3 regions of the Noviherbaspirillum sp. UKPF54 genome follow, and region 1 is predicted to be linked to each of the others. Evidence: predicted binding sites of a transcription regulator. Region 1 holds the regulator's gene; each other region holds the start of a gene.

Region 1 (9,939 bases):
GCGGATCAGCGCCGCCCTGTCCTGCGGATTGTGCTTGCCCTGGATACTCCACAACAAATCGGGAAGAACCGCGCGGTAAGCCTGGAAGGCGCTGTCCGCCTGCGCGCAATCGATCTTCCTGTCGCGGTCGGCCCAGGCTGCGCGCACCAGCACCTGCGGCCAGACGTGGATGATGAAATCGGTGATGCGCTTGTCGGCATTGAGCGGCACCAGCGCGCCGCACAGCTCGCCGGTGATATTGGTCAGAAGGATGCTGATCTTTTCCGCCATCTCCACTGCCTCGACGCCTGGCGCGGTGTGGGCGTGATCCTGGCGCAAGTGCTGCGCGAGGAAGGATTCGAAACCTTTCAGGCTGGCGGCGAAGATCGCCATGTCTCGGTCGAAGCCGCGCAGGATATGATCGACGATGCGCTCGATTTCGCCGGTGAGTTCGCGCCCCTCCTTGCCCAACGGGTCGGCCGCAACCGCCGCCGACGCCAGTCGGTTCAGCAGCTGGCGCGCCGGATGGGCCTCGTCGTGCATGAGCGTAGGATCGAGCAAAGCCGCCTTGAGAATCGGGACTTGCAGGCGTCCGATACGATCCCGCAGCCGGACAGGAATCTGCTCGTCCTCCAGGATAAATTCGAACAACATCGCAACCACTTCCATGGTCATGCGATCCTCGGCCGATACCGTCCCGGGCGCCAGCCCGTCGCGCAACACGAACAGCTGGTTGCGCTCCTGCGCCCGGCCGGCATCGATCGCTTCGCCCTGCGCCACCTTTTTCTGGTACTCGCCAAGCCGGGCCGCCAGGGAAGCTGAGCCCTGGCCCGCGGCATCGACCATGCCGCTCCGTGCCGTGCCGGCGGCGCCACGCGGCGCAGGCCGGGCGGCGCCCAGCATGGCGCGGATCATGTCATGCACGGTCTGGCCGCCGGCGATATCGTGTGCTGAGGCGTTCTGCTGCAACACCTCGACCATGCGCTGCAGCTCCGGAATGACGCGCGAGGCGAACTGCGCGGACGCGCCCGCTGCCGGCGCGCCGTAATAGCGCTGGAAATGCGCGGCCCGCGATTGCTGGGCAATGAATTTCCCATGCACGCCGGACGATTCGAACACCTGCCTGATCGCGCCGTAATAGCCGGGCAGATGCGGAAGCAGCGCTTCGGCCAGATGCTCGAACAGCAAGCGCACCTTCGCCTCGTCTCCGACCGTATCGCGCACCGCCTCGTACAGCACGCGCGCCAGCAGGTAGGGACGGAATGGATTTTCGCGCTCCTTGGCATCGTGGTGACCATGCATCTGCGAAATGATGACATTCAGGCGGCCGATGCCTTCCGCGTCCGCGTCGCGCATGCGCTGCGCCAGGCGCCCGACCTCGATTTGGAGGTTGACCGCCTCGTCGTCGATCAGCGATAAATCGTCCGCCGTCACATTGTGCAAGCCGGGACGCAGGTCGACATACATGGTTTGCATCGCGCGGTCCAGGTAGGTGCGCAGCAAGGTCTCGACGCGCCGCAGCAAGACGCTGCTGTCCTGGCGCAAGAAATGCCGTAACGACATCAGCGCACTTTGGCTGAGGCCGGAGGCCGCCGCCTGCTGGGTGCCGGCCGCCTTGTCCGCATCCTGCATGGCACGCTGGATCAGCGCCAGAAATCCGAAAAAAGCGCGGTCCTTCGCGGAATCGAGCAGCCGTTTGTATTCAGTGTCTGCCATGGATAAAGCCGGGGTACAAATGTTATATCTTATGCGCAAATCATGGCGCCAAAGCAGCTTGCCACTCACGGAACAGAGACGGTTTTCGCCCCAAGTTCCGTGCATGGAATGCGTTTACGCAGGGGCCAGCAAGTCCATCTGCTGTGCATCGAGGTAGGTCCACTCGCCCTCCGCAAGGCCGAGCATGTCCAGCGTCAGCGTGCCGACTGCGGTGCGCTGCAGCGCCGCGCAGTGATTGCCGGCGGCGGCCAGCATGCGCTTGACCTGGTGATACTTGCCCTGTTCAAGCACGATTTCCAGCTGGTTCGGTCCCACCGCACGGCAGCTCTGCGCGGCCAGCGGCGCGGGCTCGTCATGCAGCTGCACGCCAGCCAGCAGGCGCTCGACCAGGCCCTGCGTCACCAGGTCCGCAGTCGTTGCCAGATACAGCTTGGGGACGTGGCGCTTCGGCGACGATTGCGCGTGGATGAAGGCGCCGTCGTCCGACAGCAGCAGCAAGCCGGTCGTATCGTGATCGAGCCTGCCTACCGGCTGCACGTCGCGCCAGCTGAACTGCTCCGGCAACAGCGTTAGCACGCCCGGATGATGGCTCGGCTTGCGCGAGCATTCAAAGTTGGCAGGCTTGTTCAGTGCGATATAGACGTGTTCGCGGTACTCCCAGCGTTCGCCGAATACCTCGAAATGCAGTCCGGCCGTATCGAATGCGGCACGATAATCGGTGACGGTGTTGCCGTCGACGGTCACTTCGCCGTCGGCCACCAATGCGCGGCACCATTTGCGGGTGCCGAATCCCTGCGATTGCAGGATGCGGTCCAGTGTCAGTTTACTCATGGGCGAACTCTACCAGAAACATTCCGCGCGGATCGTCGCTGGCGGCAGATTGATGTATCCGGTGACGCTGGGCCACGCGGCAGGTATCATTTGCGAAACACCAGAATTGTCTTTTTACTATTTTTTCCACCGCCATGCCGCCTGCTCCCGCGCCGCTGATCGACGCCAGCCACGTCGCCTTCATCCAAGGTGCGGTCGGCATTTCCGTTGCGGCCTGCGACCGCAGCGGCAAGCCAGCCCTGGTGCGCGCCATAGGCTGCCATGTAACCGAGGACCGGCCGCTGGTGACGATCTACCTTTCGGCCATCCAGGCCGCGCAATTGCTCGGCTGCGTCCGCGACAACGGCGCCGTTGCAGTGGTGTTCAGCGAGCCGTCGACGCATCGCACCGTTCAGCTCAAGGGCGCCGGTGCCATCGTCGACGGCTTGCTGGAAGGAGAATGGGAGTGTGTACAGGCCTATCGCGAAGCGTTCGTGCGCGAGCTGGCGCCGCTCGGATTCGACCCGGTGATGGTGCGCACCCTGCTGTCGCACCGGCAAGCCGATATCGTCGCGCTCAGATTCGTGCCATCGGAGGCGTATTCGCAGACACCCGGCCCGCAGGCAGGCGCACCGTTGAAGGCCGGCACATGAAGACCAAGCTCGACGCCATCCGCGAATGCCTCGAAAGCGTCATCCCGGGCACGATCGCCACCGCCTCGCCGCAAGGCGTGCCCAATGTCGCCTACTTGTCGCAGGTGCAGTTCATCGACAGCGAGCACATCGCGCTCTCCTACCAGTTCTTCAACAAGACGCGGCAAAACCTCATGGCTAACCCGCATGCCATGCTGTCGCTCATCAATCCGCTGAGCGGCGCGCAATACCGGCTGTCGATCGAATACCTGCGCACCGAAATCGCTGGCCCGCTCTTTGCCAGCATGAAGGCCAAGCTGGCCGGCATCGCCTCCCATACCGGGATGGGAGGCGTGTTCCGGCTGCTGGGAGCCGATGTCTTTCGCGTGCACGATATCGAACGCGTTCCGGGGGAAACCGTGCAGCCGCCACCGGCGCAACATAACCTGCTGGCCGCGCTGCGCGCAGCCAGCGAGCGGCTGCGTTCCTGCTGCGACCTGGAACGCCTTCTAGCAGAAACCCTGGCCTGCCTGGAGCAGCTGTTCGGCATCCGCTACACCATGATCCTGATGTTCGACGCGCCGAGCGAACGCCTGTACACCGTCGCCAGCCGCGGCTACGAAGCATCGGGCGTTGGTTCGGAAATACCGCTCGGCCATGGCGTCATCGGCGTCGCGGCGCAGGAACGCACGCCCATCCGGATCAGCCACATGAACGCCGAATATTCATACAGCCGCGCCATCCGCGAAAGCGCTTCCCGCAGCGACTGGGCTCACGCGCTCGACACCGAGATCCCGCTGCCGGGCCTGCGCGAATCGCGCAGCCAGCTCGCCGTGCCGGTCACGGCCGCGGAGCGCCTGCTCGGCGTGCTGTATGTCGAAAGCCCGCACGACTTGCGCTTCACTTATGACGACGAGGATGCGCTGGTCACCCTCGCGGCCCAACTCGGCATGGCGGCGCAACTGCTGCAAAACGCCGCGGATGCCGGCGAGGACGCGCCGGCCGTCCAGCCCGCGGCCACGCCGGTCGGGGGAATGCCGCTGACGGTACGTCATTACCGTGAAAATGGCAGCGTTTTCCTGGATGACGACTACCTGATCAAGGGTGTTGCCGGTTCGATTTTCTGGACTCTGCTGCGCGAATATGCCGACAAGAGCCGTACCGAATTCACCAATCGGGAACTGCGCCTCGATTCGCGCTTGCGGCTACCCGACATCAGCGACAACCTCGAAGCGCGCCTGATCCTGCTCAGCCGCCGCCTGACCGAGCGTGGAGCGGCGATCCGCATCGAGAAAACCGGGCGCGGACGCTTCCGGCTGTGCGTCGATCGTCCGCTCCAATTGCGGGAAGGATAGAGAGTGTTATTAACTAAGCCGCCATCCGGTCCTCGATTCCCAGCGCATCTGCCAGCTTGCTCCAGTCGCGCTTGCTCAAGTTCTCACGCGCCACATCCAGCAGCGCGTCGAACGCCGGCGGCGGGACGTGACGGCGGATGAGCGCCAGTTTTTCCGCGCGCTCGCGAGCGCTCAGAGCTGGAATCATCCAGCGCATGGTGGCAAGGGACTCGTCCGGCGGGATCGAGGCGACTAGCGCCTGCTCGATGCCGATGATTTCCTCATCGCTGTGCGTTGCCCACAATACCGCGTTGTTCCCAGTTTCCTCGATATGCATGTGGGCCAGGTTGTCCGCGATGAACAGGCCGAGTTCACGATACAAGTCAGCGATCGCGCCGGAACGCACCTCGTCCTGCGCCCCCTCGACCGCGCTCGCCAGGGTGGAGAGCCTCTCCAGCGCCGATTCATGATGCACGTGCTCCGACGAGATCGTGCACGCCGAACCGGGCTGGCGCGCTTCCATCGCGGTATGGATGAACTGGTTTTCATGCTGCAAATGCCTGCCGCAGAAAACAATCAATGCGCGGACCTGCCCCAGGACGCAGGCCACTTCCCCACCGTCGGAGCCATCCATGGCGCCGACCGCTTGAAGCGTATCGCTCATGAAAAGGCGCAAGGCCTTGTGAATGTGGGCATAAATATCGAAACGCTGAACAACACCTGTGGCGTGCGACTGGGAAGGGGAAATGGCCTGTTCCATGAAGGTCTCCGATCGTTTGGCGGTTGCAAAAGAAGTTCAATTGACGACAGGCCTAGATTACGGACTTATCCGGACCCGTTTTCTTAAAACTTCATTCAATAAACCTTAAAAAAACCTTAAGTTCGGAAGCACGCCTTGTGGCCGTCGCGCGCCAAAGACCATACCGATCACAAGTGATATTTCAACCACACGACCTACGAGAGGAGCGGTAAAATATTGCGATGCGTCAAAAGAGACTGATAAGCTTCGTCCTTCCCGGGCTCGACCTGATCCGGGATCGCGTCGGCTCGCTCGGCGTTGACTTCCCGATTTTGGGAACAAAAGGAGCGTCGAACGCTGCTCCTGTTTTTGACAGTTGTAGCAGCAACGAACATCCATTGCGGCCGCATTCTGGCTTGGCGCCTTGATGTTCAGGGTTCACCGCATGATTTGCCTTGGTATGGCACCGGTTAATCCACGATTTTGCTTGCTTGGTACGGGATTTGCATTAGGATTCTTGACCTGGCTCAATTTTGACCCGAACCCCAAAACGCCTAAAAACCTACAGCGAGCGCGAACATGATTCTGCATAGAATGAATTCTGCCGATATGACTCATCCCGCCTATTCTTCCAATGCATCGGGTGCCGCGAGCGCGCAAGACTTGCGAGCACGCTGTTCCGCCTGTGGCATGCACCAGCTCTGCCTCCCTACGGGGCTCGGCTCGACCGAAATGGACAAGCTGGAAAAGATCATTGGGCGCCGTCGCCGCATCCCGCGCGATGGCCACCTGTATCGCGTCGGCGACCCCTTTACCAACCTGTACGCGATCCGCCTCGGCCATTTCAAGACACACCAAATCAATCCCAGCGGCGACCAGCAGATCACCGGCTTTCAGATGGCCGGGGAACTGTTAGGAATGGATGCCATCAGCACCGATCGTCACCACTGCAACGCCGTGGCGCTGGAAGACAGCGAGGTGTGCGAGATCCCGTTCGCGCGGCTGGAAAGCCTGTTTGCCGAAATTCCGACGCTGCTGCATCACTTTCACCGGATGATGAGCCAGGAAATTACGCGTGAACAAAGCGTCATGCTTTTGCTGGGCAACATGCGGGCGGAACAACGCTTCGCCGCCTTCCTCAGCAATCTGTCATCACGTTATTCCGCACGCGGCTATTCTTCCACCAGCTTCCAGTTGCGCATGACACGCGAGGAAATCGGCAATTATCTCGGCCTGACCATCGAAAGCATCAGCCGATTGTTATCTAAATTCAAGAAGCGCGGCTGGATCAAGGTCAGCAACCGTGAACTGGAACTGCTCGAACCGAACACGCTAAAGGCAGTCGCCGCCGGCACCCTGAGCTGCGCATGATGCGCTTGGGCCTGCGGACAACGCTTAGAGATAAAAAAACCGGGCGCAAGGCCCGGTTTTTTTAGAAACATCAGAAGGGTGGTCGGCGTTCACTCGGCACACCGACCAGATAACAAGTCAGCATGCTGGCCAGTGCACAAAACATCCAGAAACAGAAAAATCCTACGGTATACGCTGCCATCGGACTTACGTCTAGATGAACTCCGAGCATTCCCAGGTCACGCGGATCAAATAGCGAAAAGAAAAAACCTTCCGCGACAATCGCGACCAAAAAAGACGGCCACAAGACGACCATCATCAACCGCGCCATCAAACCACCCTCCTTTCGGCTTCGTCTTTATAAAACGCCATATCAGACTGGCATTCTCGCGTCTCTTTTCTCATTATTGAGAATCGATTTTGATAATCGAGAACGCTCCCTGATACGATATTCGATTTCAAGCCGATCTGCACGCGGCGCGCCAATCCTCATCCTTCGGCGGGCGCGAGGTCAGGCGACAACACGACATCATGCTGTTTTGGCCATGTCCAGACGCCGGTCAGGCGCCAGTCGCGCGCCTGATCTTCCACCTGCACTTGCCAGTTCGCCTGCTCGAGGAAAGCCAAGTCGATCGAGAAATTCCCATTACTATCCGGCCACGCCTCGCGCACGATGTCTTTTTCCGGCAGGGTCGAATGCACCAGGCGGATGGATATCTTGCCGGTCACCGGACGCTGCGGGCTGTCGATATGGCCGATCAGTTTGCCGGCCGCCGGATCGAAGCGCACATTCAATTTCAAGTGCAAATTCGCCGCTACACGGTCGCGCCGCAAGTCTTGGTTGATCGCCTTGCCCTGCTTGTAGTAGTCGTCTACCACCAGGGCATCCGGGCGACTTACCGCGAGCCAGGCGGTGAAGCAGCCTGCCACGACCACCAGGAACGGACCCAGCATCAGAAACCACGGCCAGCGGTTCGCATACCAGGGCGAACCATCGTCCGTCTTCAAACTCGGATCAGCGCTTTGCATCACAATCTCCTTGCATTTAACGCGGTACGAAAAATACCGCCTTTTCCTTCACTTCGACATCCGAACCGTCGGTCGACTCGACTTCGAACATGATCTTGTTCGAACCGGGTTGCCCCTTGCCGTGGGCGATCCGCACGCGCACCGGTACGGCCCGCGAACCGGTCGCGGGCAACGCCACTTCTTCCGCGCCCGCCAGAGCGATGGTCTCGATGCCGGAAACCTTGATCTTATACTTGTGCGGGAATTCGTCAGTGTTCATGATCTGCAGGCGATACACGTTCTCGATCATGCCGTCCTCCACCTCACGCCCCATCGCACCACGGTCGCGGATCACGTCCAGTTTGAGCGGCGTGCGTGTGAGCAGCGAACCCAGGAAGCCTGCCACGATCAGCACCAGGATGCCCGTATAGATGAGCACGCGCGGGCGCATCGTGCGCTGCCGGATCTGCTGCGGGGTGAAATGGTTTTTTAATGCGTTTTCGGTGGTATAGCGGATCAGCCCACGCGGCGAGCCGACCTTGTCCATTACCGAGTCGCAGGCGTCGACGCAGGCGGCGCAGCCGATGCAGTCGTACTGCAGGCCGTTGCGGATATCGATGCCGGTCGGACATACCTGCACGCACATCGAACAGTCGATGCAGTCGCCCAGGTTCGACTTGGCAGCCGACTTGCTGCGCGCGCCGCGCGGATCGCCGCGTTCCTTGTCATAGGTGACGGTGAGCGTGTCCTTGTCGAACATCGAGCTCTGGAAGCGCGCATACGGGCACATGTATTTGCATACCTGCTCGCGCATCCAGCCGGCATTGCCATAGGTGGCAAAGCCGTAAAACAAAACCCAGAACCATTCCCACGGGCCGAGGCCGAGGGTTTTCACTTCGCCCAGCAGTTCGTGCATAGGGGTGAAATAGCCGACGAAGGTAAAGCCGGTCCATAGCGCGATGGCGCCCCAGATCAGGTGCTTCGCCGATTTCTTGGCGACCTTTTCGGCCGTCCATGGCTGCTTGTCCAGCCGCATGCGAGCGCTGCGCGTCCCCTCGATCTTGCGCTCGACCCACATGAAGATTTCGGTATATACGGTCTGCGGACAGGAGAACCCGCACCATAGCCGTCCGGCGACGGCGGTAAACAGAAAGAGCGCATACGCGCAAATGATCAGCAGCAGCGCCAGATAGATGAAATCCTGCGGCCACAACACCACGCCGAAGATATAGAACTTACGCGCGCCAAGGTCGAACAGCACTGCCTGCCGACCGTTCCAGGAAAGCCACGGGAATCCATAGAACACCAGCTGGGTCAGCCATACGCAAATCCAGCGCCAATTGGCATACCAGCCCTTGACCTCGCGCGGATAGATTTCCTCGCGAGCGGCGTACATCTTGATCACCGATACCTTTGGAGCAGCGTCACTCATTACAGACTCACAACGATTGATTTTTTCGGGCTTCATACTAAGCGATTGAGCAGCCGGGACCGCGCTGCGGCGCATATCGTATCACTTACGAACGCACCTCGTGACGCGGTCAACGGCTGCTCTCTCTTTCTACTGCTAGGCGCCCTTACTTCTGCGCGACAGCGCCAGTGTCGTTGGACAGACTCCAGACATAAGCCGCCAGCAGATGGACCTTCGCTTCGCCCAAGAAGTCCTTGAACGCGGGCATGGTGTTGTCGCGGCCCTTGCGAATGGTCTCCATGATGGTGTCAGCGCTGCCGCCATACAACCAGATCTTGTCGGTCAGGTTGGCAGAACCGAGGGCCTGGTTGCCCTTGCCGTCAGCGCCGTGGCAGGCTGCGCAGGCGCCGAACTTCTCCTTGCCGAAGGCTGCCTTGATCGGATCATGCGCGGAACCGGACAGGCTCAGCACGTAGTGCGCGACATTCTCGACTTCCTTGTCGCCGCCGATCGCCGCCGCCATCGACGGCATCATGCCGTGACGACCGTTCATGATGGTGGTCTTGATCACGTCCGGCTCGCCGCCGTGGAGCCAGTCCTTGTCGGTGAGGTTCGGGAAGCCCTTGTTGCCGCGTGCATCGGAGCCGTGGCACTGTGCGCAGTAGGTCAGGAACAGGCGTTCGCCGATGGCATGCGCCTGCGGATCGGCGGCCACCGCCTTCAGGTCCTGCTGCTGGTACTTTGCGAAGATTGGGCCGAATTCGGCGTCCGCCTTCTTCAGCTCTTCCTCGTAAGCGCCGGTCGACTTCCAGCCCAGCTTGCCGGCGTACGTGCCCAGGCCCGGATACAGGAACAGGTAGGCAAGCGCAAACACGATGGTGATATAGAACAGCCACATCCACCAGCGCGGCATCGGGGTGTCCAGCTCCTGCAGGTTTTCATCCCAGCTATGGCCGGTGG
Region 2 (9,939 bases), 2.2 Mb from region 1:
ATCCGGTGTGGAGTGCGGCGTTCGACGTGCATTACAAGACGCTCAGAACTTATAGCTGACGCCCACGCGCACCACAGGATAGGCATTGAACGAACTCGCCTTGTCGGCCAGCTTGCTCTGTTCCGCGGCGACGTCGGTTGCGAGCTGATCGCACTGCGCAGCGGGAGCGGTACAGCCGGTATTGGTCAGCGTCGTATTGGGCGAGCCCTGGAACAGCACGCCCAGGTCGGCGGAGAAACCCCAGCCCTTGTCTTTTGCCAGGGCATTGCCCCAGCCGATGCCGAGATAGGGCGCGACCTTGCGGAAGTCGATCTTGCCATTGATGACGCCGGCATTGGCAGCCGTATAGGTATTGCCGTTGATGGTATAGCTACCGATTGCGTTCGGCATGCCGACCGCATCGATCTTGTTGCCGTTGTAGACCACGCCACCGGAGATGCGGAACTGGGTGTCGCCAGGGAACCAATCCAACAGCGCGTCGAAAGTCTGCAGCTTGAGCTTGAAATCGTAATCGACGTTGTTGGCGTTGGTGCTGTAGTTATAGTTCAGCGCGTTGATGCCGAAGCGGGCATTGAGTTTCGGTTGCACGGGCACGCTGATGTGCGCGCCGATGCCGGTGCTGCCGAGGTCGGCGGTTACACCGACTTCGGCGGATGCTGTGCTTGCTGCAAAAAGGCTGGCAAGGCCTGCAAGGCCGAGCGCGAGGGCGATGTTTTTCATTGATGGCAATTTGGAAAAGGACGATGGAACAGGCGTGTGGTGTGCCACAGCCAAAACGATCCTATGCGACCAAATTGCCGTACGTCAATTAAATCTGACGGCGATGTTGCACGATTGCGCCTGCGATATCAGAACTGCAATCGGGCGCGGCAGGGAATCGAGTCTGTTGCCGGCACGCACAAAAAAGCCCGCAAAAGCTTCTCGCTTCTGCGGGCCGTCGATCGGCAAAAAAGCGCCGCGGCGCTTCTTGACTTATCGCGTGATCGGCTTGTAGCGGATGCGCTTCGGCTTGGCGGCTTCCTCGCCCAGGCGCTTCTTCTTGTCCGCTTCGTATTCCTGGTAATTCCCGTCGAAGAACACGACTTGCGAATCGCCTTCGAAGGCGAGGATGTGAGTGGCGATGCGGTCGAGGAACCAGCGGTCGTGCGAGATCACCATCACGCTGCCTGCGAACTCCAGCAACGCATCTTCCAGCGCGCGCAGGGTTTCCACGTCGAGGTCGTTCGACGGTTCGTCCAGCAGCAGCACGTTGCCGCCCATGAGCAGGGTCTTGGCCAGATGCAGGCGGCCACGCTCGCCGCCGGACAGGTTGCCGACGATTTTCTGCTGGTCGCCGCCCTTGAAGTTGAAGCGGCCGAGGTAGGCGCGCGACGGCATCTCGAAGCGGCCCACGGTCAGGATGTCGGCGCCGTTGGATACGTCTTCCCACACCGTCTTCTTGTTGCCCAGGTCTTCACGGGATTGATCGACCAGCGACAGCTTGACGGTCGGGCCGACCACCACTTCGCCGGAATCCGGCTGCTCTTTGCCGGCGATCATCTTGAACAGCGTCGACTTGCCGGCGCCGTTCGGGCCGATGATGCCGACGATGGCGCCGGCCGGGATCTTGAAGCTGAGGTTGTCGATCAAGAGGCGGTCGCCGAACGCTTTACTCACGTTCTTGAATTCGATCACTTCATTGCCCAGGCGCTCGGCGACCGGGATGAAGATTTCCTGCGTCTCGTTGCGCTTCTGGTATTCGTGCTCGGACAGTTCGTTGAAGCGGGCCAGGCGCGCCTTGCTCTTGGCTTGCCGCCCCTTCGGGTTCTGGCGCACCCATTCCAGCTCTTTCTGGATCGTCTTCTGGCGCGCCGATTCCTGCGCTTCTTCCTGCTTTAAGCGCGCTTCCTTCTGTTCCAGCCAGGAGCTGTAGTTGCCCTTCCACGGGATGCCGTGGCCGCGGTCCAGTTCCAGGATCCATTCTGCGGCATTGTCGAGGAAGTAGCGGTCGTGCGTGATGCCGACCACGGTGCCGGGGAAGCGCTGCAGGAACTGCTCCAGCCATTCGACCGATTCCGCATCCAGGTGGTTGGTCGGCTCGTCCAGCAGCAGCATGTCGGGCTTGGACAGCAGCAGCTTGCACAGCGCGACGCGGCGCTTCTCGCCGCCCGACAGCACGCCGATCTTGGCATCCCACGGCGGCAGGCGCAGCGCGTCGGCCGCGATTTCGAGCTGCTGGTCGAGGTTGCCGCCGCCGGAAGTGGCGATGATCGCTTCCAGGCGCGCCTGCTCGGCGGCCAGCGCGTCGAAGTCGGCATCCGGGTCGGCGTAGGCGGCGTACACGGCGTCCAGCTTGCTTTGCGCTTCGGCCACTTCACCCAGGCCGGACTCCACCGCCTGGCGCACCGTCATCTCGGGATCGAGCTGCGGCTCCTGCGGCAGGTAGCCGATGTTCAGGCCCGGCATCGGCACCGCTTCGCCCTCGATCTCCTTGTCGATGCCAGCCATGATCTTGAGCAGCGTCGACTTGCCCGAGCCGTTCAGGCCGAGCACGCCGATCTTTGCGCCCGGGAAGAACGACAGCGAAATGTCCTTGAGAATCTGGCGCTTGGGCGGAACGATTTTGCCCACGCGGTTCATGGTGTAGACGTATTGAGCCATTAGAAATACCGAATGATGAATAGGGGGGAACGGAAGAGTGCAAGGATACCCCATCGGACTGGCCAGCGGTGCCATCGGCACGGCATAGGGCGGCGCTTACCATAACTTTGCAAAATCTCTATTGATGCAAAATAAAACCATGTTATGAGTATGGTTATTTATTGATATGGATCAACGATTTTGATGCGGCGCATCACTACAGTGGGCGGCAGTTTTATCGCAGAGTGACTTTTAATAAGGAAAGCATCATGAAGAAAACTGCTGTAGCTCTCGTCGTTGCCGCACTGGGAATGATCGCCGGGGAAGCGATGGCCCAACAACAAAGCCCGTGGCTGGTACGCGTACGCGCGGTCAATATCGATCCGGCCAACAAGTCCGACGCAGTAGGCGGCACGGGCGCTGCCGACCGCATTACGGTCAGCAGCAAGGTCATTCCGGAAGTGGATATCTCTTACTTCTTCACGCCGAACATCGCGGCTGAGTTGATCCTGACTTATCCGCAAAAACACACTGTTTATTTGGATGGCAATGATATCGGCACCTTCAAGCACCTGCCGCCGACCCTGACCGTGCAGTACCACTTCACGCCGGAAGCGAAGTTCAGCCCGTACGTCGGCGCCGGTGTCAACTACACCCGCATCTCGAACGTGAACCTGTTGAATGGTAATGGAGACCTCGACCGCAACAGCTTCGGCCTCGCGCTGCAAGCTGGCGTGGATTTCAAGATCGACAAAAATTGGTCGATCAACCTCGACGTCAAGAAAGTGCAGATCCGCAGCGACGTGACGGTATCTGGCGCTGGAAAGATCAGCAACGTGCAAGTCGACCCGCTGCTGGTCGGCGTGGGTGTCGGCTACCGCTTCTGATCGGCAGGCTACGCCCCAACGAAAAAGCCGGTCGTTCGACCGGCTTTTTTTCTGCAAGCGGCATCATGCCGCGCGCTGTTTTCCTCTCCACACGCGCCACACGCCCTCGAGGGAATATACGGCCAGCGCGCCCCAGATCAGCGCGAAGCCGAACATCCGGCCACCGCCGAACGGTTCGTGATACAGCCATACGCCCAGCAGCAATTGCAGTGTCGGGCCGATGTATTGCAGCAGGCCGAGCACCGACAGCGGGATGCGGCGCGCGCCGGCGGCGAACAGCAGCAGCGGGATGGCCGTGATCGGCCCGGCCGCCGCCAGCAAGAGCTGCAGCGACAGCGGCGCACTCGCAAAGCCGTTTTTGCCCTGCAGGGTCAGCACGGCCAGGTAAGCCAGCGCCAGCGGAAACAGCAGCAGCGTTTCCAGCGCCAATCCTTCCAGCGCGCCCAGCGCAGCCGTCTTGCGCAGCAAGCCGTACAGCCCGAAGGTGACGGCCAGCGTCAGCGCCACCCACGGCAGCTGCCCGCCTTGCCAGGTCAGCCATGCCACGCCGGCCGCCGCCAGTGCCACTGCCGTCCATTGCACCGGGCGCAGCCGTTCGCGCAGGATCAGAAAACCGAGCAGCACGTTGAACAGCGGATTGATGAAGTAGCCGAGGCTGGCATCGACTACGCGGTCATTGTTGACCGCCCAGATGTAGATGAACCAGTTGCTCGACAATAGGACCGCGCTCGCGGCAAAGCCGGCCAGCACTTTCGGGCGGCGCACGACATCGCCCAGCCAGGCCCATTGCCGGCGCCATGCGATCACCATGGCGAGGAACAGCAGCGACCACAGCATGCGGTGCATCAGGATTTCGGTCGGTGCGATCGATTGCAGCGCCTTGAAATAAACGGGAAACAAGCCCCACGCTGCGTAGGCGGCAGCGGCGTACAGCATTCCAATATTCATGTCGGATCGATCAGGAGAAGGGCGAAATATGCCGGCAGCGCGGCGCAGCATAGGTATTGCTGCACGTTAATTATCTCAGCAATCGATCGATCGGGTCGGCGGCCCGGGCGGCATGCTTACGCGGCGCCCAGCTTCTGGAAAAAATAGGTGGCCGGCGTCAGCGGCGCTTCGGCGCGGCAGCTCCATTTTTCGAGGCGGCGAAAGGAAACCGGATGCGCAAACGCCGGGCCGTCGTACACGAAGGTGTGGAACTCGCCGTTCTCGCCGCAGGCGTCGACGTGCGCCGGCAGGTCGGCGAGGAAGTCTTCGTCGAATTCGCGGCCGACGAATTCCTCGCCGAGATAGTTGCCGTTGACGCAGACGACCACGGCCTTAAAACCGAGCGACAGGAATTCGTCGACCAGCGCGCGGCGCGGCTCGTCCCACAGCGGCAGGATGGGCGTGATGCCGGCCCGGGCACATACCTTTTCTTCCCATTCGCGGTGCGGCACCAGGTCGATGTCGCCGAATACGGCTTGCGTGATGCCGTCGTGCCGCGCATCGCCCAGCGTGGCGATGAATTTTTCTTCGTAATTGCTCCATGAGGTTGCGTAGAAACGCATCTCGGCGCCGATCGCATCGGCTTGCGCCTGCAGCAGTTGCGGCGGAACGCCGTGCGAGCGCGAGTCGCCGCCGGCCTCGTCCATCGCCGTGATCAGGCGGCGGATCGTCATGCCCGACTGGCGCGCGCGCCACATCGCCAGGCAGGAGTCCTTGCCGCCGCTCCAGGAAACCAGTGCATCGGGCATCGTCGTGTGATTCATGGGAATAAATATCCTTTTCGTAACTTGCAATTTACGCCGCGGCACGCGGGCGTTATCGGTGTGAAGCGGGCATGATGAACAGGTGTAACAAGTAAAGCAACCTTCATTTCACTGTTGGTTCCCATGAACATGGGAGAATTTTGAGCATCACGAGTTATAACGAATTGTTCGATTTTTAAAAATATTATTTGTGATCAAAAATTGACACACTCCGGGAAAAATCGCTATTGGGAAGCGCGCAACGCTGCTAATATTGTTTCCACTCGGAAACGAAGAAAAATTACATCCGGTTACAAGAACGCTAAAGTTGCCTGCAACAAAAAACCGAACAACGGTTGCAGAGTTTTAGGTGACATGAAGCATTAAGGAAGTGCTTGTTTGCGTCGTTGCAGGATTGCGGCGGCGGCGAGAGCGTTTGATAACAGGAGGGCAGGGCAATGAGTCGCCCTGATCATATACACGGTCATGCGATCGCTCCGGTCGCCCTCGGAATTGCGGGCAGCGTCGCGGTACTTGGGTTCGGCGGGCTGTCTTGGGGCAGCGCGCTGTGCGCAGCAGCGCTGGCCGGCAGCGGCATCGTCCTCGGACTGCGCGCGGTCGCCGCCCGTGCGCATGTGCGCAATACCATCGAAAACTACATCGCCGGCCGCCAGCAGTTCGGCGAAGCGCTGGCGCCGGTGTGGAGCGGCCACATCGAGTCGTCCATGTCGCAGATGGAAAGCGCCATCGCGTCGCTGGCCCAGCGTTTTTCCGGCATCGTCGACAAGCTCGACCAGGCGGTGCGCGCCTCCAGCAGCGCCACTGAATCGGTGGAAGACCGCCATTCCGGCCTGGTCGCGGTATTCGCGTCGGGCGAGAAGGAACTGGGCGAGGTGATCGCGTCGCTCAAGGCGGTCACCACCAGCAAGGCCGCGATGCTGGAAAAAATCCACGGCCTCGAACAATTCATTTCCGAACTCAAGGGCATGGCGGCGGAAGTCGCGCAGATCGCTGCGCAAACCAACCTGCTCGCGCTGAATGCCGCCATCGAAGCGTCACGCGCCGGCGAGATGGGACGCGGCTTTGCGGTGGTCGCCAAGGAAGTGCGCATGCTGTCCAACCAGTCCGGCGAAACCGGACGGCGCATCACCGAAAAGGTCGGCCTGGTCAGCGACGCCATCATCGCCACCTGCGAAGCGGCCGAGCAATCGATGCGGCAGGAAGAAACGTCGATGGCTGCCTCCGAGGCCACCATCGACGCGGTGCTGGCCGAGTTCCGCAAAGTGACCGACGCACTGGTGCATTCCTCCAACCTGCTCAAGGAAGAAAGCATCGGCATCAAGTCGGAAGTGGGCGAGGCGCTGGTCCAGCTGCAATTCCAGGACCGTGTCTGCCAGATCATGAGCCACGTCAAGCACAACATCGAGCGCCTGCCCGAATTCCTGCGGCAAAACAGCCGCAAGTTCGAACAGGAGTCCGTGCTGCAGCCTCTCGATTCGAAAGAGCTGCTGGAGGAATTGGCCAGCACCTATGCGATGGCCGAGGAGCGCGCCGTCCATGGCGGCCATCAGACAGTGAAAACACAAGACAGCGAAATCACGTTCTTTTAGAGGGAATCATGGCAAAGACAATCATGATCGTCGACGATTCCGCGTCGCTACGGCAAGTGGTCGGCATCGCGCTGAAAGGCGCGGGCTACGACGTGCTGGAAGGCTGCGACGGCGCCGACGCGCTCGCCAAGCTCACCGGACAGAAAGTCCACCTGATCATCAGCGATGTCAACATGCCGAGGATGGACGGCATCACCTTCGTCAGCGAGGTCAAGAAGATGCCGGCCTACAAGTTCACGCCGGTCATCATGCTCACGACCGAATCCGAGGAATCAAAAAAACGCCAGGGCCAGGCAGCCGGCGCCAAAGCCTGGGTGGTCAAGCCATTCAAGCCGGAGCTGCTGCTGAACGCGGTGCAGAAGCTGGTACTGCCCTAACGCTCCTCTCATTCCCCCTTTTTCGCGGAGTACACCATGAACGCTGGAACAGAGCGTAAGGACGGCGCACGTCCTTCGCATCCGTTACGTATCGAAGGCGAGATGACGATTTACCAGGCTGCCGAACTCAAGCCGATGCTGGCGGCGGCGCTGCAGCAGAGCGAGGCGCTGGAGATCGACCTGTCCGCGGTCGGCGAGATCGATACCGCCGGCGTGCAGCTGCTGATCGCCGCCAAGAAGTCGGCGCATGCCGCCGGCAAGGAATTGCACCTGGTGGCGCACAGCGACGCCGTGGTCGAGGCCTTCGAGCTGCTCGATCTGGGCGGCTACTTCGGCGATCCGCTGGTGATGGCGCCGCAGGCTGCGGCATCCAGTTCCAATTGAAGGGAGCGGAAAATGAATCTTGACGACGCACTGCAGACCTTCATCGCCGAAAGCCGCGAACTGCTGGAAGACATGGAAAGCGCGCTGCTCGCCGTGGAGGCGGCGGCGGAGAAGGGCGAAATGATCCACGCCATCTTCCGTGCCGCGCATACCATCAAGGGTTCGTCCGGCCTGTTCAGCCTGGACCATATCGTCGAATTCACGCACGTGCTGGAAAGCGTGCTGGACCGCCTGCGCGACGGCAAGCTCGGCATCGACGACAAGCTGGTCGCGCTGCTGCTTGCTTGCTGTGACCACATCGGCGGCTTGATCGGCGAGGTGGAAGCGGGGCGGCTGGACGCGAACGAGGCGATGGCGCAGCGCGGCGCGCCGCTGGCCGAGCAGCTGCGCGGGTACCTGGCCGGCGCCAAGCCGAAGAACGTATTGCCGGCCACCGTGCCGGAACCGGACGCCGCCACCGTCGAGCGCATCGAGAGCCTGGGCGGCAGCAACGACCACTGGCACATCTCGCTGCGCTTCGGCACCGACGTGCTGAAGAACGGCATGGACCCGCTGTCCTTCCTGCGCTACCTCAACAAGCTCGGCAGGATCGTCGGCATCGTCACGCTGCCCGACGCGGTGCCGGTGCTGGACGCGATCGACCCGGAATCCTGCTATCTCGGCTTCGAGATCGCGTTCGAGAGCGACGCCGACAAGGCCGCCATCGACAGCGTGTTCGAGTTCGTGCGTGACGACTGCCGCATCAGCATTCTGGCGCCCAACAGCCGCATCTCCGAATACGTGCAGCTGATCCAGGCGCTGCCCGAGGAAAAGGCGCGCCTCGGCGAAATCCTGGTGCAATGCGGCAGCGTGACCGCGCACGAGCTGGACGCCGCCCTGAATGCGCAATCCGAGGCAGCCTTGGGTTCTCCGGACAAGGCACCGCCGATCGGAACGATCCTGGTCGAGCAGCGTGCGGTGCAGCCGGGCGTGGTGGAAGCGGCACTCGTCAAGCAGAAACAGGTGAGCGACTCGAAGGCGCAGGAAAACCGCTCGATTCGGGTCGATGCCGACAAGCTCGACCACCTGATCAACCTGATCGGCGAGCTGATCATCGCCGGCGCCTCGACCAACCTGATCGCGCGCCGCGCCCAGATCGCCGAGCTGCAGGAAGCGACGTCGACCCTGTCGAGCCTGGTGGAGGAAGTGCGCGACTCCGCGCTGCAGCTGCGCATGGTCAAGATCGGCGCCACCTTCAATCGCTTCCAGCGCGTGGTGCACGACGTGTCGCGCGAGATCGGCAAGGACATCGGCCTGGTCGTGTCCGGCGAAGATACCGAGCTCGACAAGACGGTGGTGGAAAAGATCGCCGATCCGCTCACGCACCTGGTGCGCAACGCGATCGACCACGGCATCGAGCCGGCCGACGTGCGCACCGCGCGCGGCAAGCCGGCCAAAGGTACGGTCAAGCTCAACGCTTACCATGACTCCGGCAGCATCGTGATCGAGGTCAGCGACGACGGCGGCGGGCTGAAACGCGACAAGATCATGGCCAAGGCGGTCGAGCGCGGGCTGATCGAGCTGGGCCGCGTGCTGACCGACAGCGAAATCTATGCACTGATCTTCGAGCCCGGCTTTTCCACCGCCGAGCAAGTCACCAACCTGTCCGGGCGCGGCGTCGGCATGGACGTGGTCAAGCGCAACATCGTCGCGCTACGCGGCAGCGTGCAGATCAGGAGCGAGGAAGGCATCGGCACCACGGTGATGGTGCGACTGCCGCTGACGCTGGCAATCATCGACGGCTTCATGGTCGGTCTCGGCAAGAGCACCTTCGTGGTGCCGCTGGACATGATCGAGGAGTGCGTCGAATTCTCTTGCGAACCCGGCCACGACTACACCAACCTGCGCGGCGAGGTGCTGCCGTTCATCCGCCTGCGCGAGCTGTTCGACGTCGAAGGCCCGGCCGGACGGCGCGAGAGCATCGTGGTGGTCAAGTATGCGGGCCAAAAGGCCGGCCTGGTGGTCGACAACCTGCTCGGTGAATTCCAGACCGTCATCAAGCCGCTCGGGAAGATGTTCAACCAGGTCAAGTGCATCAGCGGGTCGAGCATCCTCGGCAGCGGCGAAGTGGCGCTCATCCTCGACGTGGCGGCGCTGTTTGCGGAAATCGACGGCAGGGAGCGAAGGCAGCTGGCGGCTTGAGCATGTAACGGCAGAGATCGTTCAACAAGAATATGTCAACAAAGACAGGTCAATAAAAAGGGAGCGGTATGTTAAAAAATATGAAAATCGGTGTGCGCTTGGGCTTGTGTTTCAGCGTCGTCATTCTGCTATTGCTCGGCATTGCCGGGCT
Region 3 (9,939 bases), 1.1 Mb from region 1:
GGACGATCGGGCGCACCGGGTCGAACAGCGCGGCGCGCGCGGCGGCATCCAGCGTCACAGCCCGCTCCAGCCAGCCGCCCTGCGGCGGGAACATCACCGCCACCGGCTTGTGCGGCCGGCGCTTGCGCTCGCGCAGCCGCGCAAGCACAGCATCGTCGGTCGCGTCAGCCAGCAGGTGGTAGCCGCCCACGCCCTTGACGGCGACAATCCCGCCGGCGGCAAGCTGCCGAACGCAGGCAGCCAGCGCATCAGCCGTATCCGGCACGTCGGCCGCGCCGGGCATGCGGCAAACCAGGCGCGGGCCGCACGCCGGACAGGCTACCGGCTCCGCATGAAAGCGGCGGTTGCCCGGGTCCTCGTATTCGGCGCGGCATTGCGCGCACATGGCAAAGCCGGCCATCGACGTGTTGGCGCGGTCGTAAGGCAGCCGCGCAATCAGCGTGTAGCGCGGCCCGCACTGCGTGCAGTTATTGAACGGATAGCGATAGCGCCGTTCGTCCGGATCGTTCAGCTCGCGCAGGCAATCGTCGCAGCAGAAGCAGTCCGGCGGCAGGTGCGCGCCGGCCCCGTCGCCGTCCTCGCTAGCGAGAATGGCGAACTCATCGTGTCGCGCCATGCCGATCTCGGCGCAGGAAACGATGCGGGGCCGCGCCAGCGGCGGCGCCTGCTCCAGCAAGGCGCGGGCGAACCGGGCCAGCATCTGACGCGGGCCTTCCCCGACGACCACGACCTGCCCCGACCGGTTCTGCACGAAGCCGCGCACGCCAAGTGCCCGCGCGAGGCGGTAGACGAACGGCCGGAACCCTACCCCCTGCACCCGCCCCTCCACCAACCAGCGGCACGCCGCCGTGTCCGTGCCTGCAGCGTCGGGCGCACCGGGCGCATCGAGCATAGCGAGCGTTTGGCGCGCGTCGGTCATCGCCTATCCTTCACTGCCTTTACCTGTGGCCGCGCGCGGACGGCTCGCCCACCAGATGCGGCATGCGCCTTCATCCGACACCATGCACGGCCCGACCGGCGAACGCGGCGTGCAGGCTCGCCCGTACAGGCGGCATTGATCCGGATATATCCGTCCCAGAACGACGCTAGCGCAATCGCAGCCCGGCGGCATCTGGCCGGCGCGCTTGCGCTGCGCAGCCGCGTCGAGCGGAAAACGCAGCCGGGCGTCATGCGCCGCGAATGCGCCGCGCAGCCGGTAGCCCGAGCGCGCAATCACCCCGATGCCGCGCCAGTTCGCATCCACCACGTCCATCACCTGCTCCAGATGGCGTTGCGCCACCTGATTTCCGCCTGGGCGAACCGCCTGCGGATAGCAGTTGTCCAGCCTGCGGCAACCTTCGACAAGTTGATGCAGGACCGACCAGGTCGCTGCCAGCAGGCTATCCACGCCGAAGCCGGCAACTGCCACAGGAATCCTGTGCCGGTCCACGACGAAATCCCATTCCTGCGTCCCCATGACGGTGGCCACATGGCCGGGCGCCAGCAGCGCGTCGAACGACGGCTGTCCCGACTCCAGCAGCATCGCAACCGCCGGCCAGGTCCGGCGCGCGGCCAGCAGCACGGAAAGATTGTCCGGCGGGCTATCGGACAGCATCGCCGCCACCGGTGCCGTCGTCGTCTCGAATCCTGCCGCGAACAGCACCACATTGCGCTGTGGTTCGGCGCGCGCCAGGCGCAACGCATCGAGCGGACTGGCGATCGGGCGCACATCGGCGCCGGCGGCGCGCGCCGCCTCCAGAGTGCGCACTTCGCCCTTGGGCACATTGGTTGGCACACGCAGCATGTCGCCGAACGCGAGCAGCGTCACCTTGTGTTCCAGCGACAGCCGGATGGCGTAATGGATATCCTCCTCGGGGCAGACGCAGACCGGACAGCCGGGCCCGGGAATCACTTCCACCTGTGGCGGCAGCACGCTGCGCAGCCCCGACATGGACACGGTGCGTTCGTGTCCGCCGCACACGTTCATGACCTTGACCCTGCGCGGCAAGCCGAGCGCGGCGATCTTCTCCAGCCACTCCTGCGCCGCGCCGCTCATGCCCGTCGCTCCCGCTTGGCGGCGCGCAGCCAGTCCAGCCAGGCGTCCATGCCACCGCCCCTGCGCGCCGACAGGGGCAGCACCGGCGCGGCATTGCCGAGCTGGCGCAAGGCCGCGCTGGCGCGCTGTTCGGAGAAATCTTCCATGCATGGCAGCAAGTCGGTCTTCGTCACCAGCATGGCGTCGGCGGCGCGGAACATCACCGGATACTTGGCGGGCTTGTCGTCGCCTTCCGTCACCGACAGCAGGACGGCGTTGCGATGCTGCCCGAGATCGAAACTCGCCGGGCATACAAGATTGCCGACGTTTTCGATGAAGAGGATGTCCAGGCCCTCCAATGGCGTGTGATGCAGCGCGTCGTGGATCATCGCCGCATCGAGATGGCAGGCCGCGCCCGTGGTGATCTGCAGGGCGGGGACGCCCCTGGCGCGAATGCGCCGCGCGTCGTTGTCCGTTTCCAGGTCGCCCACGATCACCGCGACGTCGAGTTCCCCGCGCAAAGCCTCGATGCTGGCCTCCAGCAGCGCGGTCTTGCCGGCGCCCGGCGACGACATCAGGTTGATCGCGACGACGCCGTGCCGGTCGAAATGCTCCCGGTTGTGGCGCGCGATCCGGTCGTTCTCGGCCAGCAGACCGTGCATCACCTTTACCGGGACCGCCATGCTGTCGTGTGTTGTTGCGCATCCGCATTCGCTACACATTGCCGCTCCTGTGAAAGGTTGGCTGTCAGGGAAGATCGTTATCCGAAAATCAGGTCGACCGACTCGATCAGCATTTCATCGCCGCCAAGGAGTATCGTGTGCGCGCTGCCGCACCGCGCGCAGACAAGCCGGTTGGCGGCGGCGTTACTCTCGGTGCCGCACGCGTCGCAGCGGATGCGCACCGGCATGGAGGTAATGACGAGGCGCGCATGTTCGGCCACCGTATCGATGCGCAACTGTTCATAAGCGGCGCGCAACAGCGCCGGCTCGATTCCGGATAGCGGGCCGATTTGCAGGGTAATGCCGGTGACCGCACGGGCGCGGCGCTGTGCCGCCACGACGACAACCTGGTCCAGCAATGCGCGGCCGATGGCGAGTTCATGCATCGCGCGCTCCCTGCGTCATTAGGACGTCGACCAGGCCCCAGGTGGCTTCGGCATCTTCAGGAGCAATTTTTTGGATCGCGTAACCGACGTGGACAATGACGAAATCGCCGCACGCTATGGAGTCCGACGGCAACAGGAAGAGGCTGACCTCGCGTTCGACGCCGTTGGCCGAGCAGCGCGCCATCGTTCCGTCGACCGTCACGACTTGCATTGGAATCGCCAGGCACATCGCAGCCTCCTTGCATGCACTCTGCCGGCTATTACATCCGCCGCTTCCGCCCGCGTCAAGACAGGCTGATCAATAAAGGGCGCGATGACGCGATCATGGTTGGCAGCAATTTTCCTCGCATGCAAACAGGTTCACGCCGGCCTCTATGGCGGGTTTGAACGAGATCAAAACAGTCGTATCAAGGACGCGTATGTTTTTTCAACTCACCCTACCGCGCAGGCCACCACCATGAGCGATCCGATTTCCTCGATCATGCACGCGACTGTCACCCCGGTCAGCATGGACGATACCGTGGAGATAGTGGAACTCCTCATGAAAACCAGGCACATCTCTTCCGCGCCCGTCTACGATGGCGACGGTGCCATTCTCGGCATCGTCACCGCGACCGACCTGGTGAAATTCCATGCGATGGGGAAAGATCCAAAAATCGTGAAGGCGTGGGAAATCTGCACCTATCGCCCGGTCGAGGTCACGCCGGATACGCCGGTGATCGAGGTTGCCGCATTGATGCTGGAACACAAGGTTCACCATGTGGTGGTGATGGAAAACGAGGCAATGTGCGGGATCGTCTCGTCGCTAGACTTTGTCCGCCTGTTCGCCGAACAGAATCGGCGCTAGCGGCCTCGGCGGTCGTGCTGCCGCCGCTCCACCATATCCCAGCCGATTTCCTGCCGGATTTGCTCCGGGTCGTGCAGGGGCGCGCGCGTATTCTGCCGGCGCTCATTCTGCCGCCGTTCCAGATACTCTCTGACTTTTTCCTTCGCTTGTTTCGGCTGTTCCATCGCGGGATTCCAGTTTGCCGCCTGAGGAGCGGTTCGAGGGAATGGCACGGTCATGGCCAACACCGCCGGCCGACTGTTAACGTACGGGTTCTGACTGGATGGCGTTTGATACGACACAATGAATGGCCAGCTGCATCCGCCATGCATGCCTCATCGCGCCGGCGCCAGGCGAAAAAAAACCCGCTGTCTTGCGGCAGCGGGTTCAATCCAATTCAAGGAGAGTTGGAGGAGACAGGAGTAATCATACGTTCAGGCTGGCATGTCGTCCGCTTTATTCTTCGAATAGCAGACATTCATGAATCAAATACCACCTGAACCGGATTGCCGCGTCAATGTTGCCGGCACATCTGCTTCACCTTTTTCGAGACCAGCACCGGCAGATAATCGGGAATCTGCGCCGTGGCCTTCATTTGTCCCAATATTTCTTCATACAGTTCGGCGATCTCGTCGAGCGGCCGGTGCATTTCGTCGGCAATTGCCTGCATGCTTCCGCGATGCCGCTGCCGGTCATGGCTATCCGTGTAAATCGTCCCGTCGGTCTGGCTGGCGTTCCCTGTTTCTTCGCGCGCGGCTGTCATGAGTGGCTCCGTGTCATCTGAAACAGACTTTCAGCCTGTGGCACCCGCTTCGCGCCGGCGCCTGACGTTCAGATAAGCATAGACAGCTTCCGACAAAAGCCATTATTAAAAGAATAATCTTCGCGAAAAATCACGCCGCAGGATACATAGGGAATTAACGTGCCCGGCCCTTGATACACAGCGCGATTCCCGCAAGCACCGCCAGCCCGGCCAGCACGCCCAGATAGCCCGCCACGTCGGCAATGCTCGCGCCCATCTGGTTCAGGCGCAGCGATGCCTGGATGCCGGCGGTGCTCGGAATCAGCCAGCGCAGCAGTTGCAGCGGATAAGGCAGCGCCTCGCCCGGCCAGGAAAATCCGGACAGAAAGGCCATCGGGATCGAGGTGAACAGCAAGACCTGGATGGCGCGCTCGCGGTTGGCGAAGACGAGACCGGCCAGCGCGCCGAGCGCGGCCACGGCGGGAATGAACAGCATCAGCAACAGCACCGCTCCCCCGATGTTGGCCGCGCGCGGATATTCGTGTACCGCGAAAATCCAGCCTAGATACAACAAGCCCATGAACACGCCGAAGGTGGAAAAGGCGGCGATGCGGCCAAGCCAGACATGCGTGCCTGCCCGGTGGACCGCGCTCTCCGCCCAGGTACCGACGAGCAGCGCCACGCCCATCAGCAGCGTCTGCTGGATGATGATGATCGCCACCGCCGGCACCGCGTAATTGCCGTAGCCTTCATCCGGATTGAACAGCGCCACCAGCTGCGTGTTGATCGGGCTGCGGCTATCGGCGGCCTGGCGCGCGCTCTGGCCCTTGCTTTGCAGCTTCTTGATTTCGATGCCGGCCGAGACGGTGCCAACCGCTTCCGCGAATCCGGTCAGTACGGTCTTGTTCAGCAGCAGGTAGGCGCCGTTGCCTTCGACCGGGACCACCGCTGCCTCGCCGCGCAGCACGTTGCGCTTCAAGTCTTTCGGCAGGATCGCATAGCCTTCGATGTCGCCTTTCCACAGCGCCTGCCGCGCGTCGCGCTCGTCGCCCGTGACCAGCGCGACGTCCAAGCGCGGGCTGGCCTGCGCAAAGCGCGTGATCTGGCGTGACAGGCTGGAATGATCGAGATCGACGATGGCCACCGGCACGCGCGTGACCACTTGCGTGGAAAACGGCCACGGGTAGAAAAAACCATAGAACAGCGGGGCCACCACCAGGAACAGCAGCGCGCCCTTGTCGCGCACCACCGCTTTCATCGTGTCGAGCCACGCCTGGATGAACACGCCGCGATTCATCGCGCCCCCCATGAGTCCGGCTGTTGCGCAGCCTTCGCCAGCGCGCAGGCAGCAGCGAGCAGCAGCGCCAACGTCACGGCCGGCATCCAGACCAGCGCAGGCAGCGAGTAACGCATCGGCGCCCCCATCTGCAGCTGCTCGATCTGCACCCGCAAATAGTGCGTGAACGGCAGGCTGTCGGCCCACAGGCGGGCGCGGGCCGGCATGGCCGACAGCGGAAACGCCGCGCCGCTGAAGGCGAAGGCTGGCGCTGTGACGATGCCGGTGACCGACAAGGCGGTGCGCAGCGAGCGCGTTACGGCTGCAACCACGGCGCCGAGCGCGATCGACAGCGCCAGCATCGCCATCAGGGCCAGCAGCGTAAACACGAGCGAACCGGCCGGATGCATGCCGCCGGCGATGATCACCGCCAGCAGGCCGGATACGCCGGCCGCGCTCAGCGAAATGAAGGGAATGCTCAACTTGCCAAGCAAGGCGGCGAAAAACGATGCTCTCTCCTGCCCTTGCATAGCGGTATTGCGCCATTCGCCGATCGTGGCGTCGCGCAACTCGGTGCCGACCGACCAAGCGCCGGCGGCCATCGCAAAGATGTGCAACAGCGCCGGAATCAGCGCCATGCCGAGGAATTGCAGGTAATCGAGAGACGGATTGAACAGGTTGGCGAGGCTGGCGCGGATCGGCTCGGCGGCAAGCCTGGCGGCGCGCAGCGGTTCGCCGCGCTTGTTGCGCGCGACGATCTCGATGCCCGCCGACAGCGTCCCTACCGCGGTACGCACATCGCGCTGGATGATGCCGGAGTGCGAGCTGAACTGCGCGTTATGCAGCAGCGTGACTTGCGCCGCATGGCCGCGCTTGACGTCGCGCGCGAATTCGCGCGGGATTTCGACCACGCCGTACACGCGGCCGGCGCGCATCGACTGCTCGACCTGCCACTCGTCATCGTACCGCGCGACCACCTGCAGGCCGGGCGTCGCGTCGAGGAAGCGCACCAGCTGGCGCGACAACGCCGAATGGTCGGCATCCCACACACCGACCGGCAGCCGGGTCGGAATCCCGTTGGAAAAGATCCACCAGATCAGCGCGACCGACAGCAGCGGCACCCAGGAAATCATTGCGACATCCCAGGGGCGGCGGCGCAGCAGCTGCCACTCGCGCCGCAGGCTGGCCCGGAAAATTTGTGCATGCATCGCGCGCTTACTGGACGATCACGCTCATGCCCGGGCGCACGCCTGCGATCGGCGCCGCCGGCCGCGCCCGCACTTCGAAAGTGCGCGCATCGAAGCCCTGGTTCGCATGGGTGGCGCGCCAGGTCGCAAAATCCGGCAGCGCCGCGGTGTAGTACACCTTCATTTTTGCCTTGCGGTTGCCGAGCGCCGGAATGACGACATCGATCTCCTTGCCTTCGGCGAAGCGCTGCAGCTTGTCCTCGCGCACGTTGAATACTGCCCACTGGTCCTGCAGGTCGACCACGGTCACCACCGCCACGCCCTGGGGCGACAGTTCGCCGGCGCGCGCGAACACCTTGACCACTTCGCCGGCGACCGGGCTCTTCAGTTCGGTTTCGGCCCTGGCCGCTTCCACCTCGGCCACCACGCCCGACACCTGACGCGCCTGCGCGGCGGCGGCCGCCTTGTCCTCGCTGCGCGCGCCGGATTTCGCCATGTCGTACTGGGCTTTCGCAGCTGCAGCCAGGTCGCGCGCGGCGCGGTAATTGGTCTGCGCCTCGTCGCGCTTCTGCTCGGCGACCAGGCCTTCCTTCGCCAATGCTTCGACGCGCTTCAACGAATTCTGCGCCAGTTCGGCGGCGGCCTGCGCACGCTGCCAGTTGGCCTGCGCCATGCGGATTTCCTCGGCGCGCGCGCCCGCCTGCGCCTTGGCCGACACGGCTTTCGCGGCGTCGCGCGCGGCGCTGGCCTGCTCCAGCTTGGCGGCCACTTCGGGGCTGTCGATGGCGATCAGCTGGGTGCCGACATTGACCTTGTCGCCTTCCTTGACCAGTACCTGCGCGATGCGGCCCGGGACCTTGGGAGCGATGTCGGTTTCGCGCGCTTCCATCTGTCCCTGGAACACGTCGGGCGCCGGACGCGAGGCATACCAGATGCCGCCGCCGGCGAGCAGGATGGCGGCGATGGCTGCCGCGAGTGCGCTTGCTTTTTTCATGTTTTCCTCAGTCGATTCTGACATCCGCGCGGACGATGTATTGGGGGATTTCGTCGGACAGGCCGCAGGATTCGAGCAGGTTGGCCAGTGCAGTCACGTACTCGTAGGCCGACTGCGCGCGCTCGGTCTGCACCTTGGACAGGTTGATTTCGGCGTCGATCAGCTCCAGCATGGTGCTGGTGCCCTCGCGCGCGCCGGCGGTGCGCAGCTTGAGCAGTTCCTGCGCCAGTTCGGCCGAAGGCCCGAGCGACACGAAATTCACGCGCGCCTGCTCGGCGGCGCGCCAGTTCTTTTCCACCAGGAGCGCGATGTCGCTGCGCGCCTGCGCGTCGGTCAGCTCGGCCTGGCGCACCTTTTCCATGGACGACGCCGACAGCGCCTTGCGGTCGAGCGAATCGAACAGGGTCCAGCGCACGCCCACGCCCGCGACCCAGGTCGCGTCGGACGTCTTCAGCTCGCTCTGGCCGAAAGCGAACACCTGCGGGCGGCGCAGCGCCTCGTCGCCCTCGTGCAGGTTCAGCGCCTGCGCCTTCTTGGCGGCGACCTTCTCCAGCCCGGGGTGATTGCGCAGGGCGATCTGGATGTAGTGGTCGACCGGTTCCAGCGGCTGCGTGATCGCGAACAGCGGTGTGCCCGGCGTGATCGGAGCGGCCGACTTCAGCATGCGCGCCAGCGCGGCCGATGCCAGTTCGGCATCGCTTCTCGCCTTCACCGCATTGCGCCGCGCGTCTTCCAGCGCGGTACGCGCCTGCAGACGCTCCACCCGCGAGATCACGCCGGCCTTGAGCATTTTCTCGGCGGCGGCGTCGTGCTGCTCGATATCCTTCAAGGCCGCCTGGCGCAGGTCGGCGGCCTTGATTGCCAGCTGCGCGCCGAAATAGCGTTGCGCCAGCTGCGAGGCCAGCTCATGCTCGGCCTGCGCCCGCTCGGCCTGCGCTTCCCTGCCCTGCGCCTTGACGAAGCCGCGCGTGGCGTTGCCAATGCCGCCGACATAGATCGGCCACACCGCCGACACGGTGGAGGTGGTCAGCGTGTCGTGCTGGTTGAAGGTGTAGCGCGACGGCAGCTGCGGCAAGGGCAAGGGGATGGGCAGGTTTTGCAGCGGCACCGGCAGGTGCTGCTCGACCTGGGTCAGGCGCCGGTTGACCGGATCGAGATCGACCGACAGGTTGGCGTTGTAGGCCAGCGCGGCAGCCGACAGGCTGACCACCGGACCACCCAGCCCCTGCACCGCCTTGCTTTTCAATTCGCTGCTATCGACGGCGGCCTGCGCGGCGCCGAGCTTGTCCGATACCGTGCGCACGCGCTCCCAGGCGGCGTCGAAGCTTAGCGGTTCGGCCAGCGCGTTGCCGCATGCGATTGCCGCAAGGACGCCGGCCGATAGTGCGCGCGCCGCAGAAAGCGTTCTGGTTCTCATCTCTTGCTTGCCTGCATTAAATAAAGCTGAATGGTAATGGATAGATTGAACTTCGATAACAAAATCGGGGCGCTTGTGCCAGTGCAGTGACACAATGAAAAATGCCAGCCGGCGTCGCCGGCTGGCATTCCATGCGACCGAGGGATCAATTACAGGCCGCGCGGCGCGGCGCCATTGCGGGAAGCCTGCATTTCTTCGCGCACCTGGGCTCGGCTCTTGGTCGAGGCGACATGCGTGAAGTCGACATATTCCTGGTTGCCGGCGAGCTGGCCTTCCGCCCTGGCTTGCGCCAGTTCGGCGCGCACTTCGGCACGGGTCTTGCCGGTCGCGACCCTGGTGAAATCCACCCATTCGGTCTGCGCCACCGGCTGGACC

What was found. The regulator FNR, encoded in region 1, switches genes on or off when oxygen is low (the NO sensors DNR and NnrR bind a similar motif). The targets are predictions, from matches to a motif close to TTGATNNNNATCAA.
Region 2: FAY22_RS20110 (OmpW family protein) is a predicted target of FNR. The motif match lies at 2,802-2,815, and genes of this name have one in related genera.
Region 3: FAY22_RS03435 (cyclic nucleotide-binding/CBS domain-containing protein) is a predicted target of FNR. The motif match lies at 3,506-3,519, and genes of this name have one in related genera.

Annotation. Positions count from the first base shown of each region.
Region 1 is NZ_CP040128.1:1,828,875-1,838,813, forward strand. It holds gene FAY22_RS08445 (DUF1631 family protein) at 1-1,695, opposite strand, end outside; gene FAY22_RS08450 (pseudouridine synthase) at 1,810-2,526, opposite strand; gene FAY22_RS08455 (pyridoxamine 5'-phosphate oxidase family protein) at 2,661-3,158, shown strand; gene FAY22_RS08460 (GAF domain-containing protein) at 3,155-4,492, shown strand; gene FAY22_RS08465 (hemerythrin domain-containing protein) at 4,506-5,231, opposite strand; gene fnr (fumarate/nitrate reduction transcriptional regulator Fnr) at 5,901-6,581, shown strand; gene FAY22_RS08480 (FixH family protein) at 7,050-7,589, opposite strand; gene ccoG (cytochrome c oxidase accessory protein CcoG) at 7,606-9,000, opposite strand; gene ccoP (cytochrome-c oxidase, cbb3-type subunit III) at 9,146-9,939, opposite strand, start outside.
Region 2 is NZ_CP040128.1:4,349,060-4,358,998, forward strand. It holds gene FAY22_RS20095 (hypothetical protein) at 43-720, opposite strand; gene FAY22_RS20100 (hypothetical protein) at 710-994, shown strand; gene ettA (energy-dependent translational throttle protein EttA) at 973-2,640, opposite strand; gene FAY22_RS20110 (OmpW family protein) at 2,889-3,506, shown strand; gene rarD (EamA family transporter RarD) at 3,570-4,454, opposite strand; gene FAY22_RS20120 (diphthine--ammonia ligase) at 4,571-5,257, opposite strand; gene FAY22_RS20125 (methyl-accepting chemotaxis protein) at 5,695-6,846, shown strand; gene FAY22_RS20130 (response regulator) at 6,855-7,223, shown strand; gene FAY22_RS20135 (lipid asymmetry maintenance protein MlaB) at 7,260-7,607, shown strand; gene FAY22_RS20140 (chemotaxis protein CheA) at 7,620-9,788, shown strand; gene FAY22_RS20145 (methyl-accepting chemotaxis protein) at 9,857-9,939, shown strand, end outside.
Region 3 is NZ_CP040128.1:723,041-732,979, reverse strand. It holds gene hypF (carbamoyltransferase HypF) at 1-919, opposite strand, end outside; gene hypD (hydrogenase formation protein HypD) at 923-2,035, opposite strand; gene hypB (hydrogenase nickel incorporation protein HypB) at 2,032-2,697, opposite strand; gene FAY22_RS03445 (hydrogenase maturation nickel metallochaperone HypA) at 2,775-3,122, opposite strand; gene FAY22_RS03440 (HypC/HybG/HupF family hydrogenase formation chaperone) at 3,115-3,351, opposite strand; gene FAY22_RS03435 (cyclic nucleotide-binding/CBS domain-containing protein) at 3,580-3,969, shown strand; gene FAY22_RS21915 (hypothetical protein) at 3,966-4,133, opposite strand; gene FAY22_RS03430 (DUF3562 domain-containing protein) at 4,463-4,711, opposite strand; gene FAY22_RS03425 (ABC transporter permease) at 4,866-5,987, opposite strand; gene FAY22_RS03420 (ABC transporter permease) at 5,984-7,174, opposite strand; gene FAY22_RS03415 (HlyD family secretion protein) at 7,182-8,147, opposite strand; gene FAY22_RS03410 (TolC family protein) at 8,155-9,564, opposite strand; gene FAY22_RS03405 (DUF4148 domain-containing protein) at 9,714-9,939, opposite strand, start outside.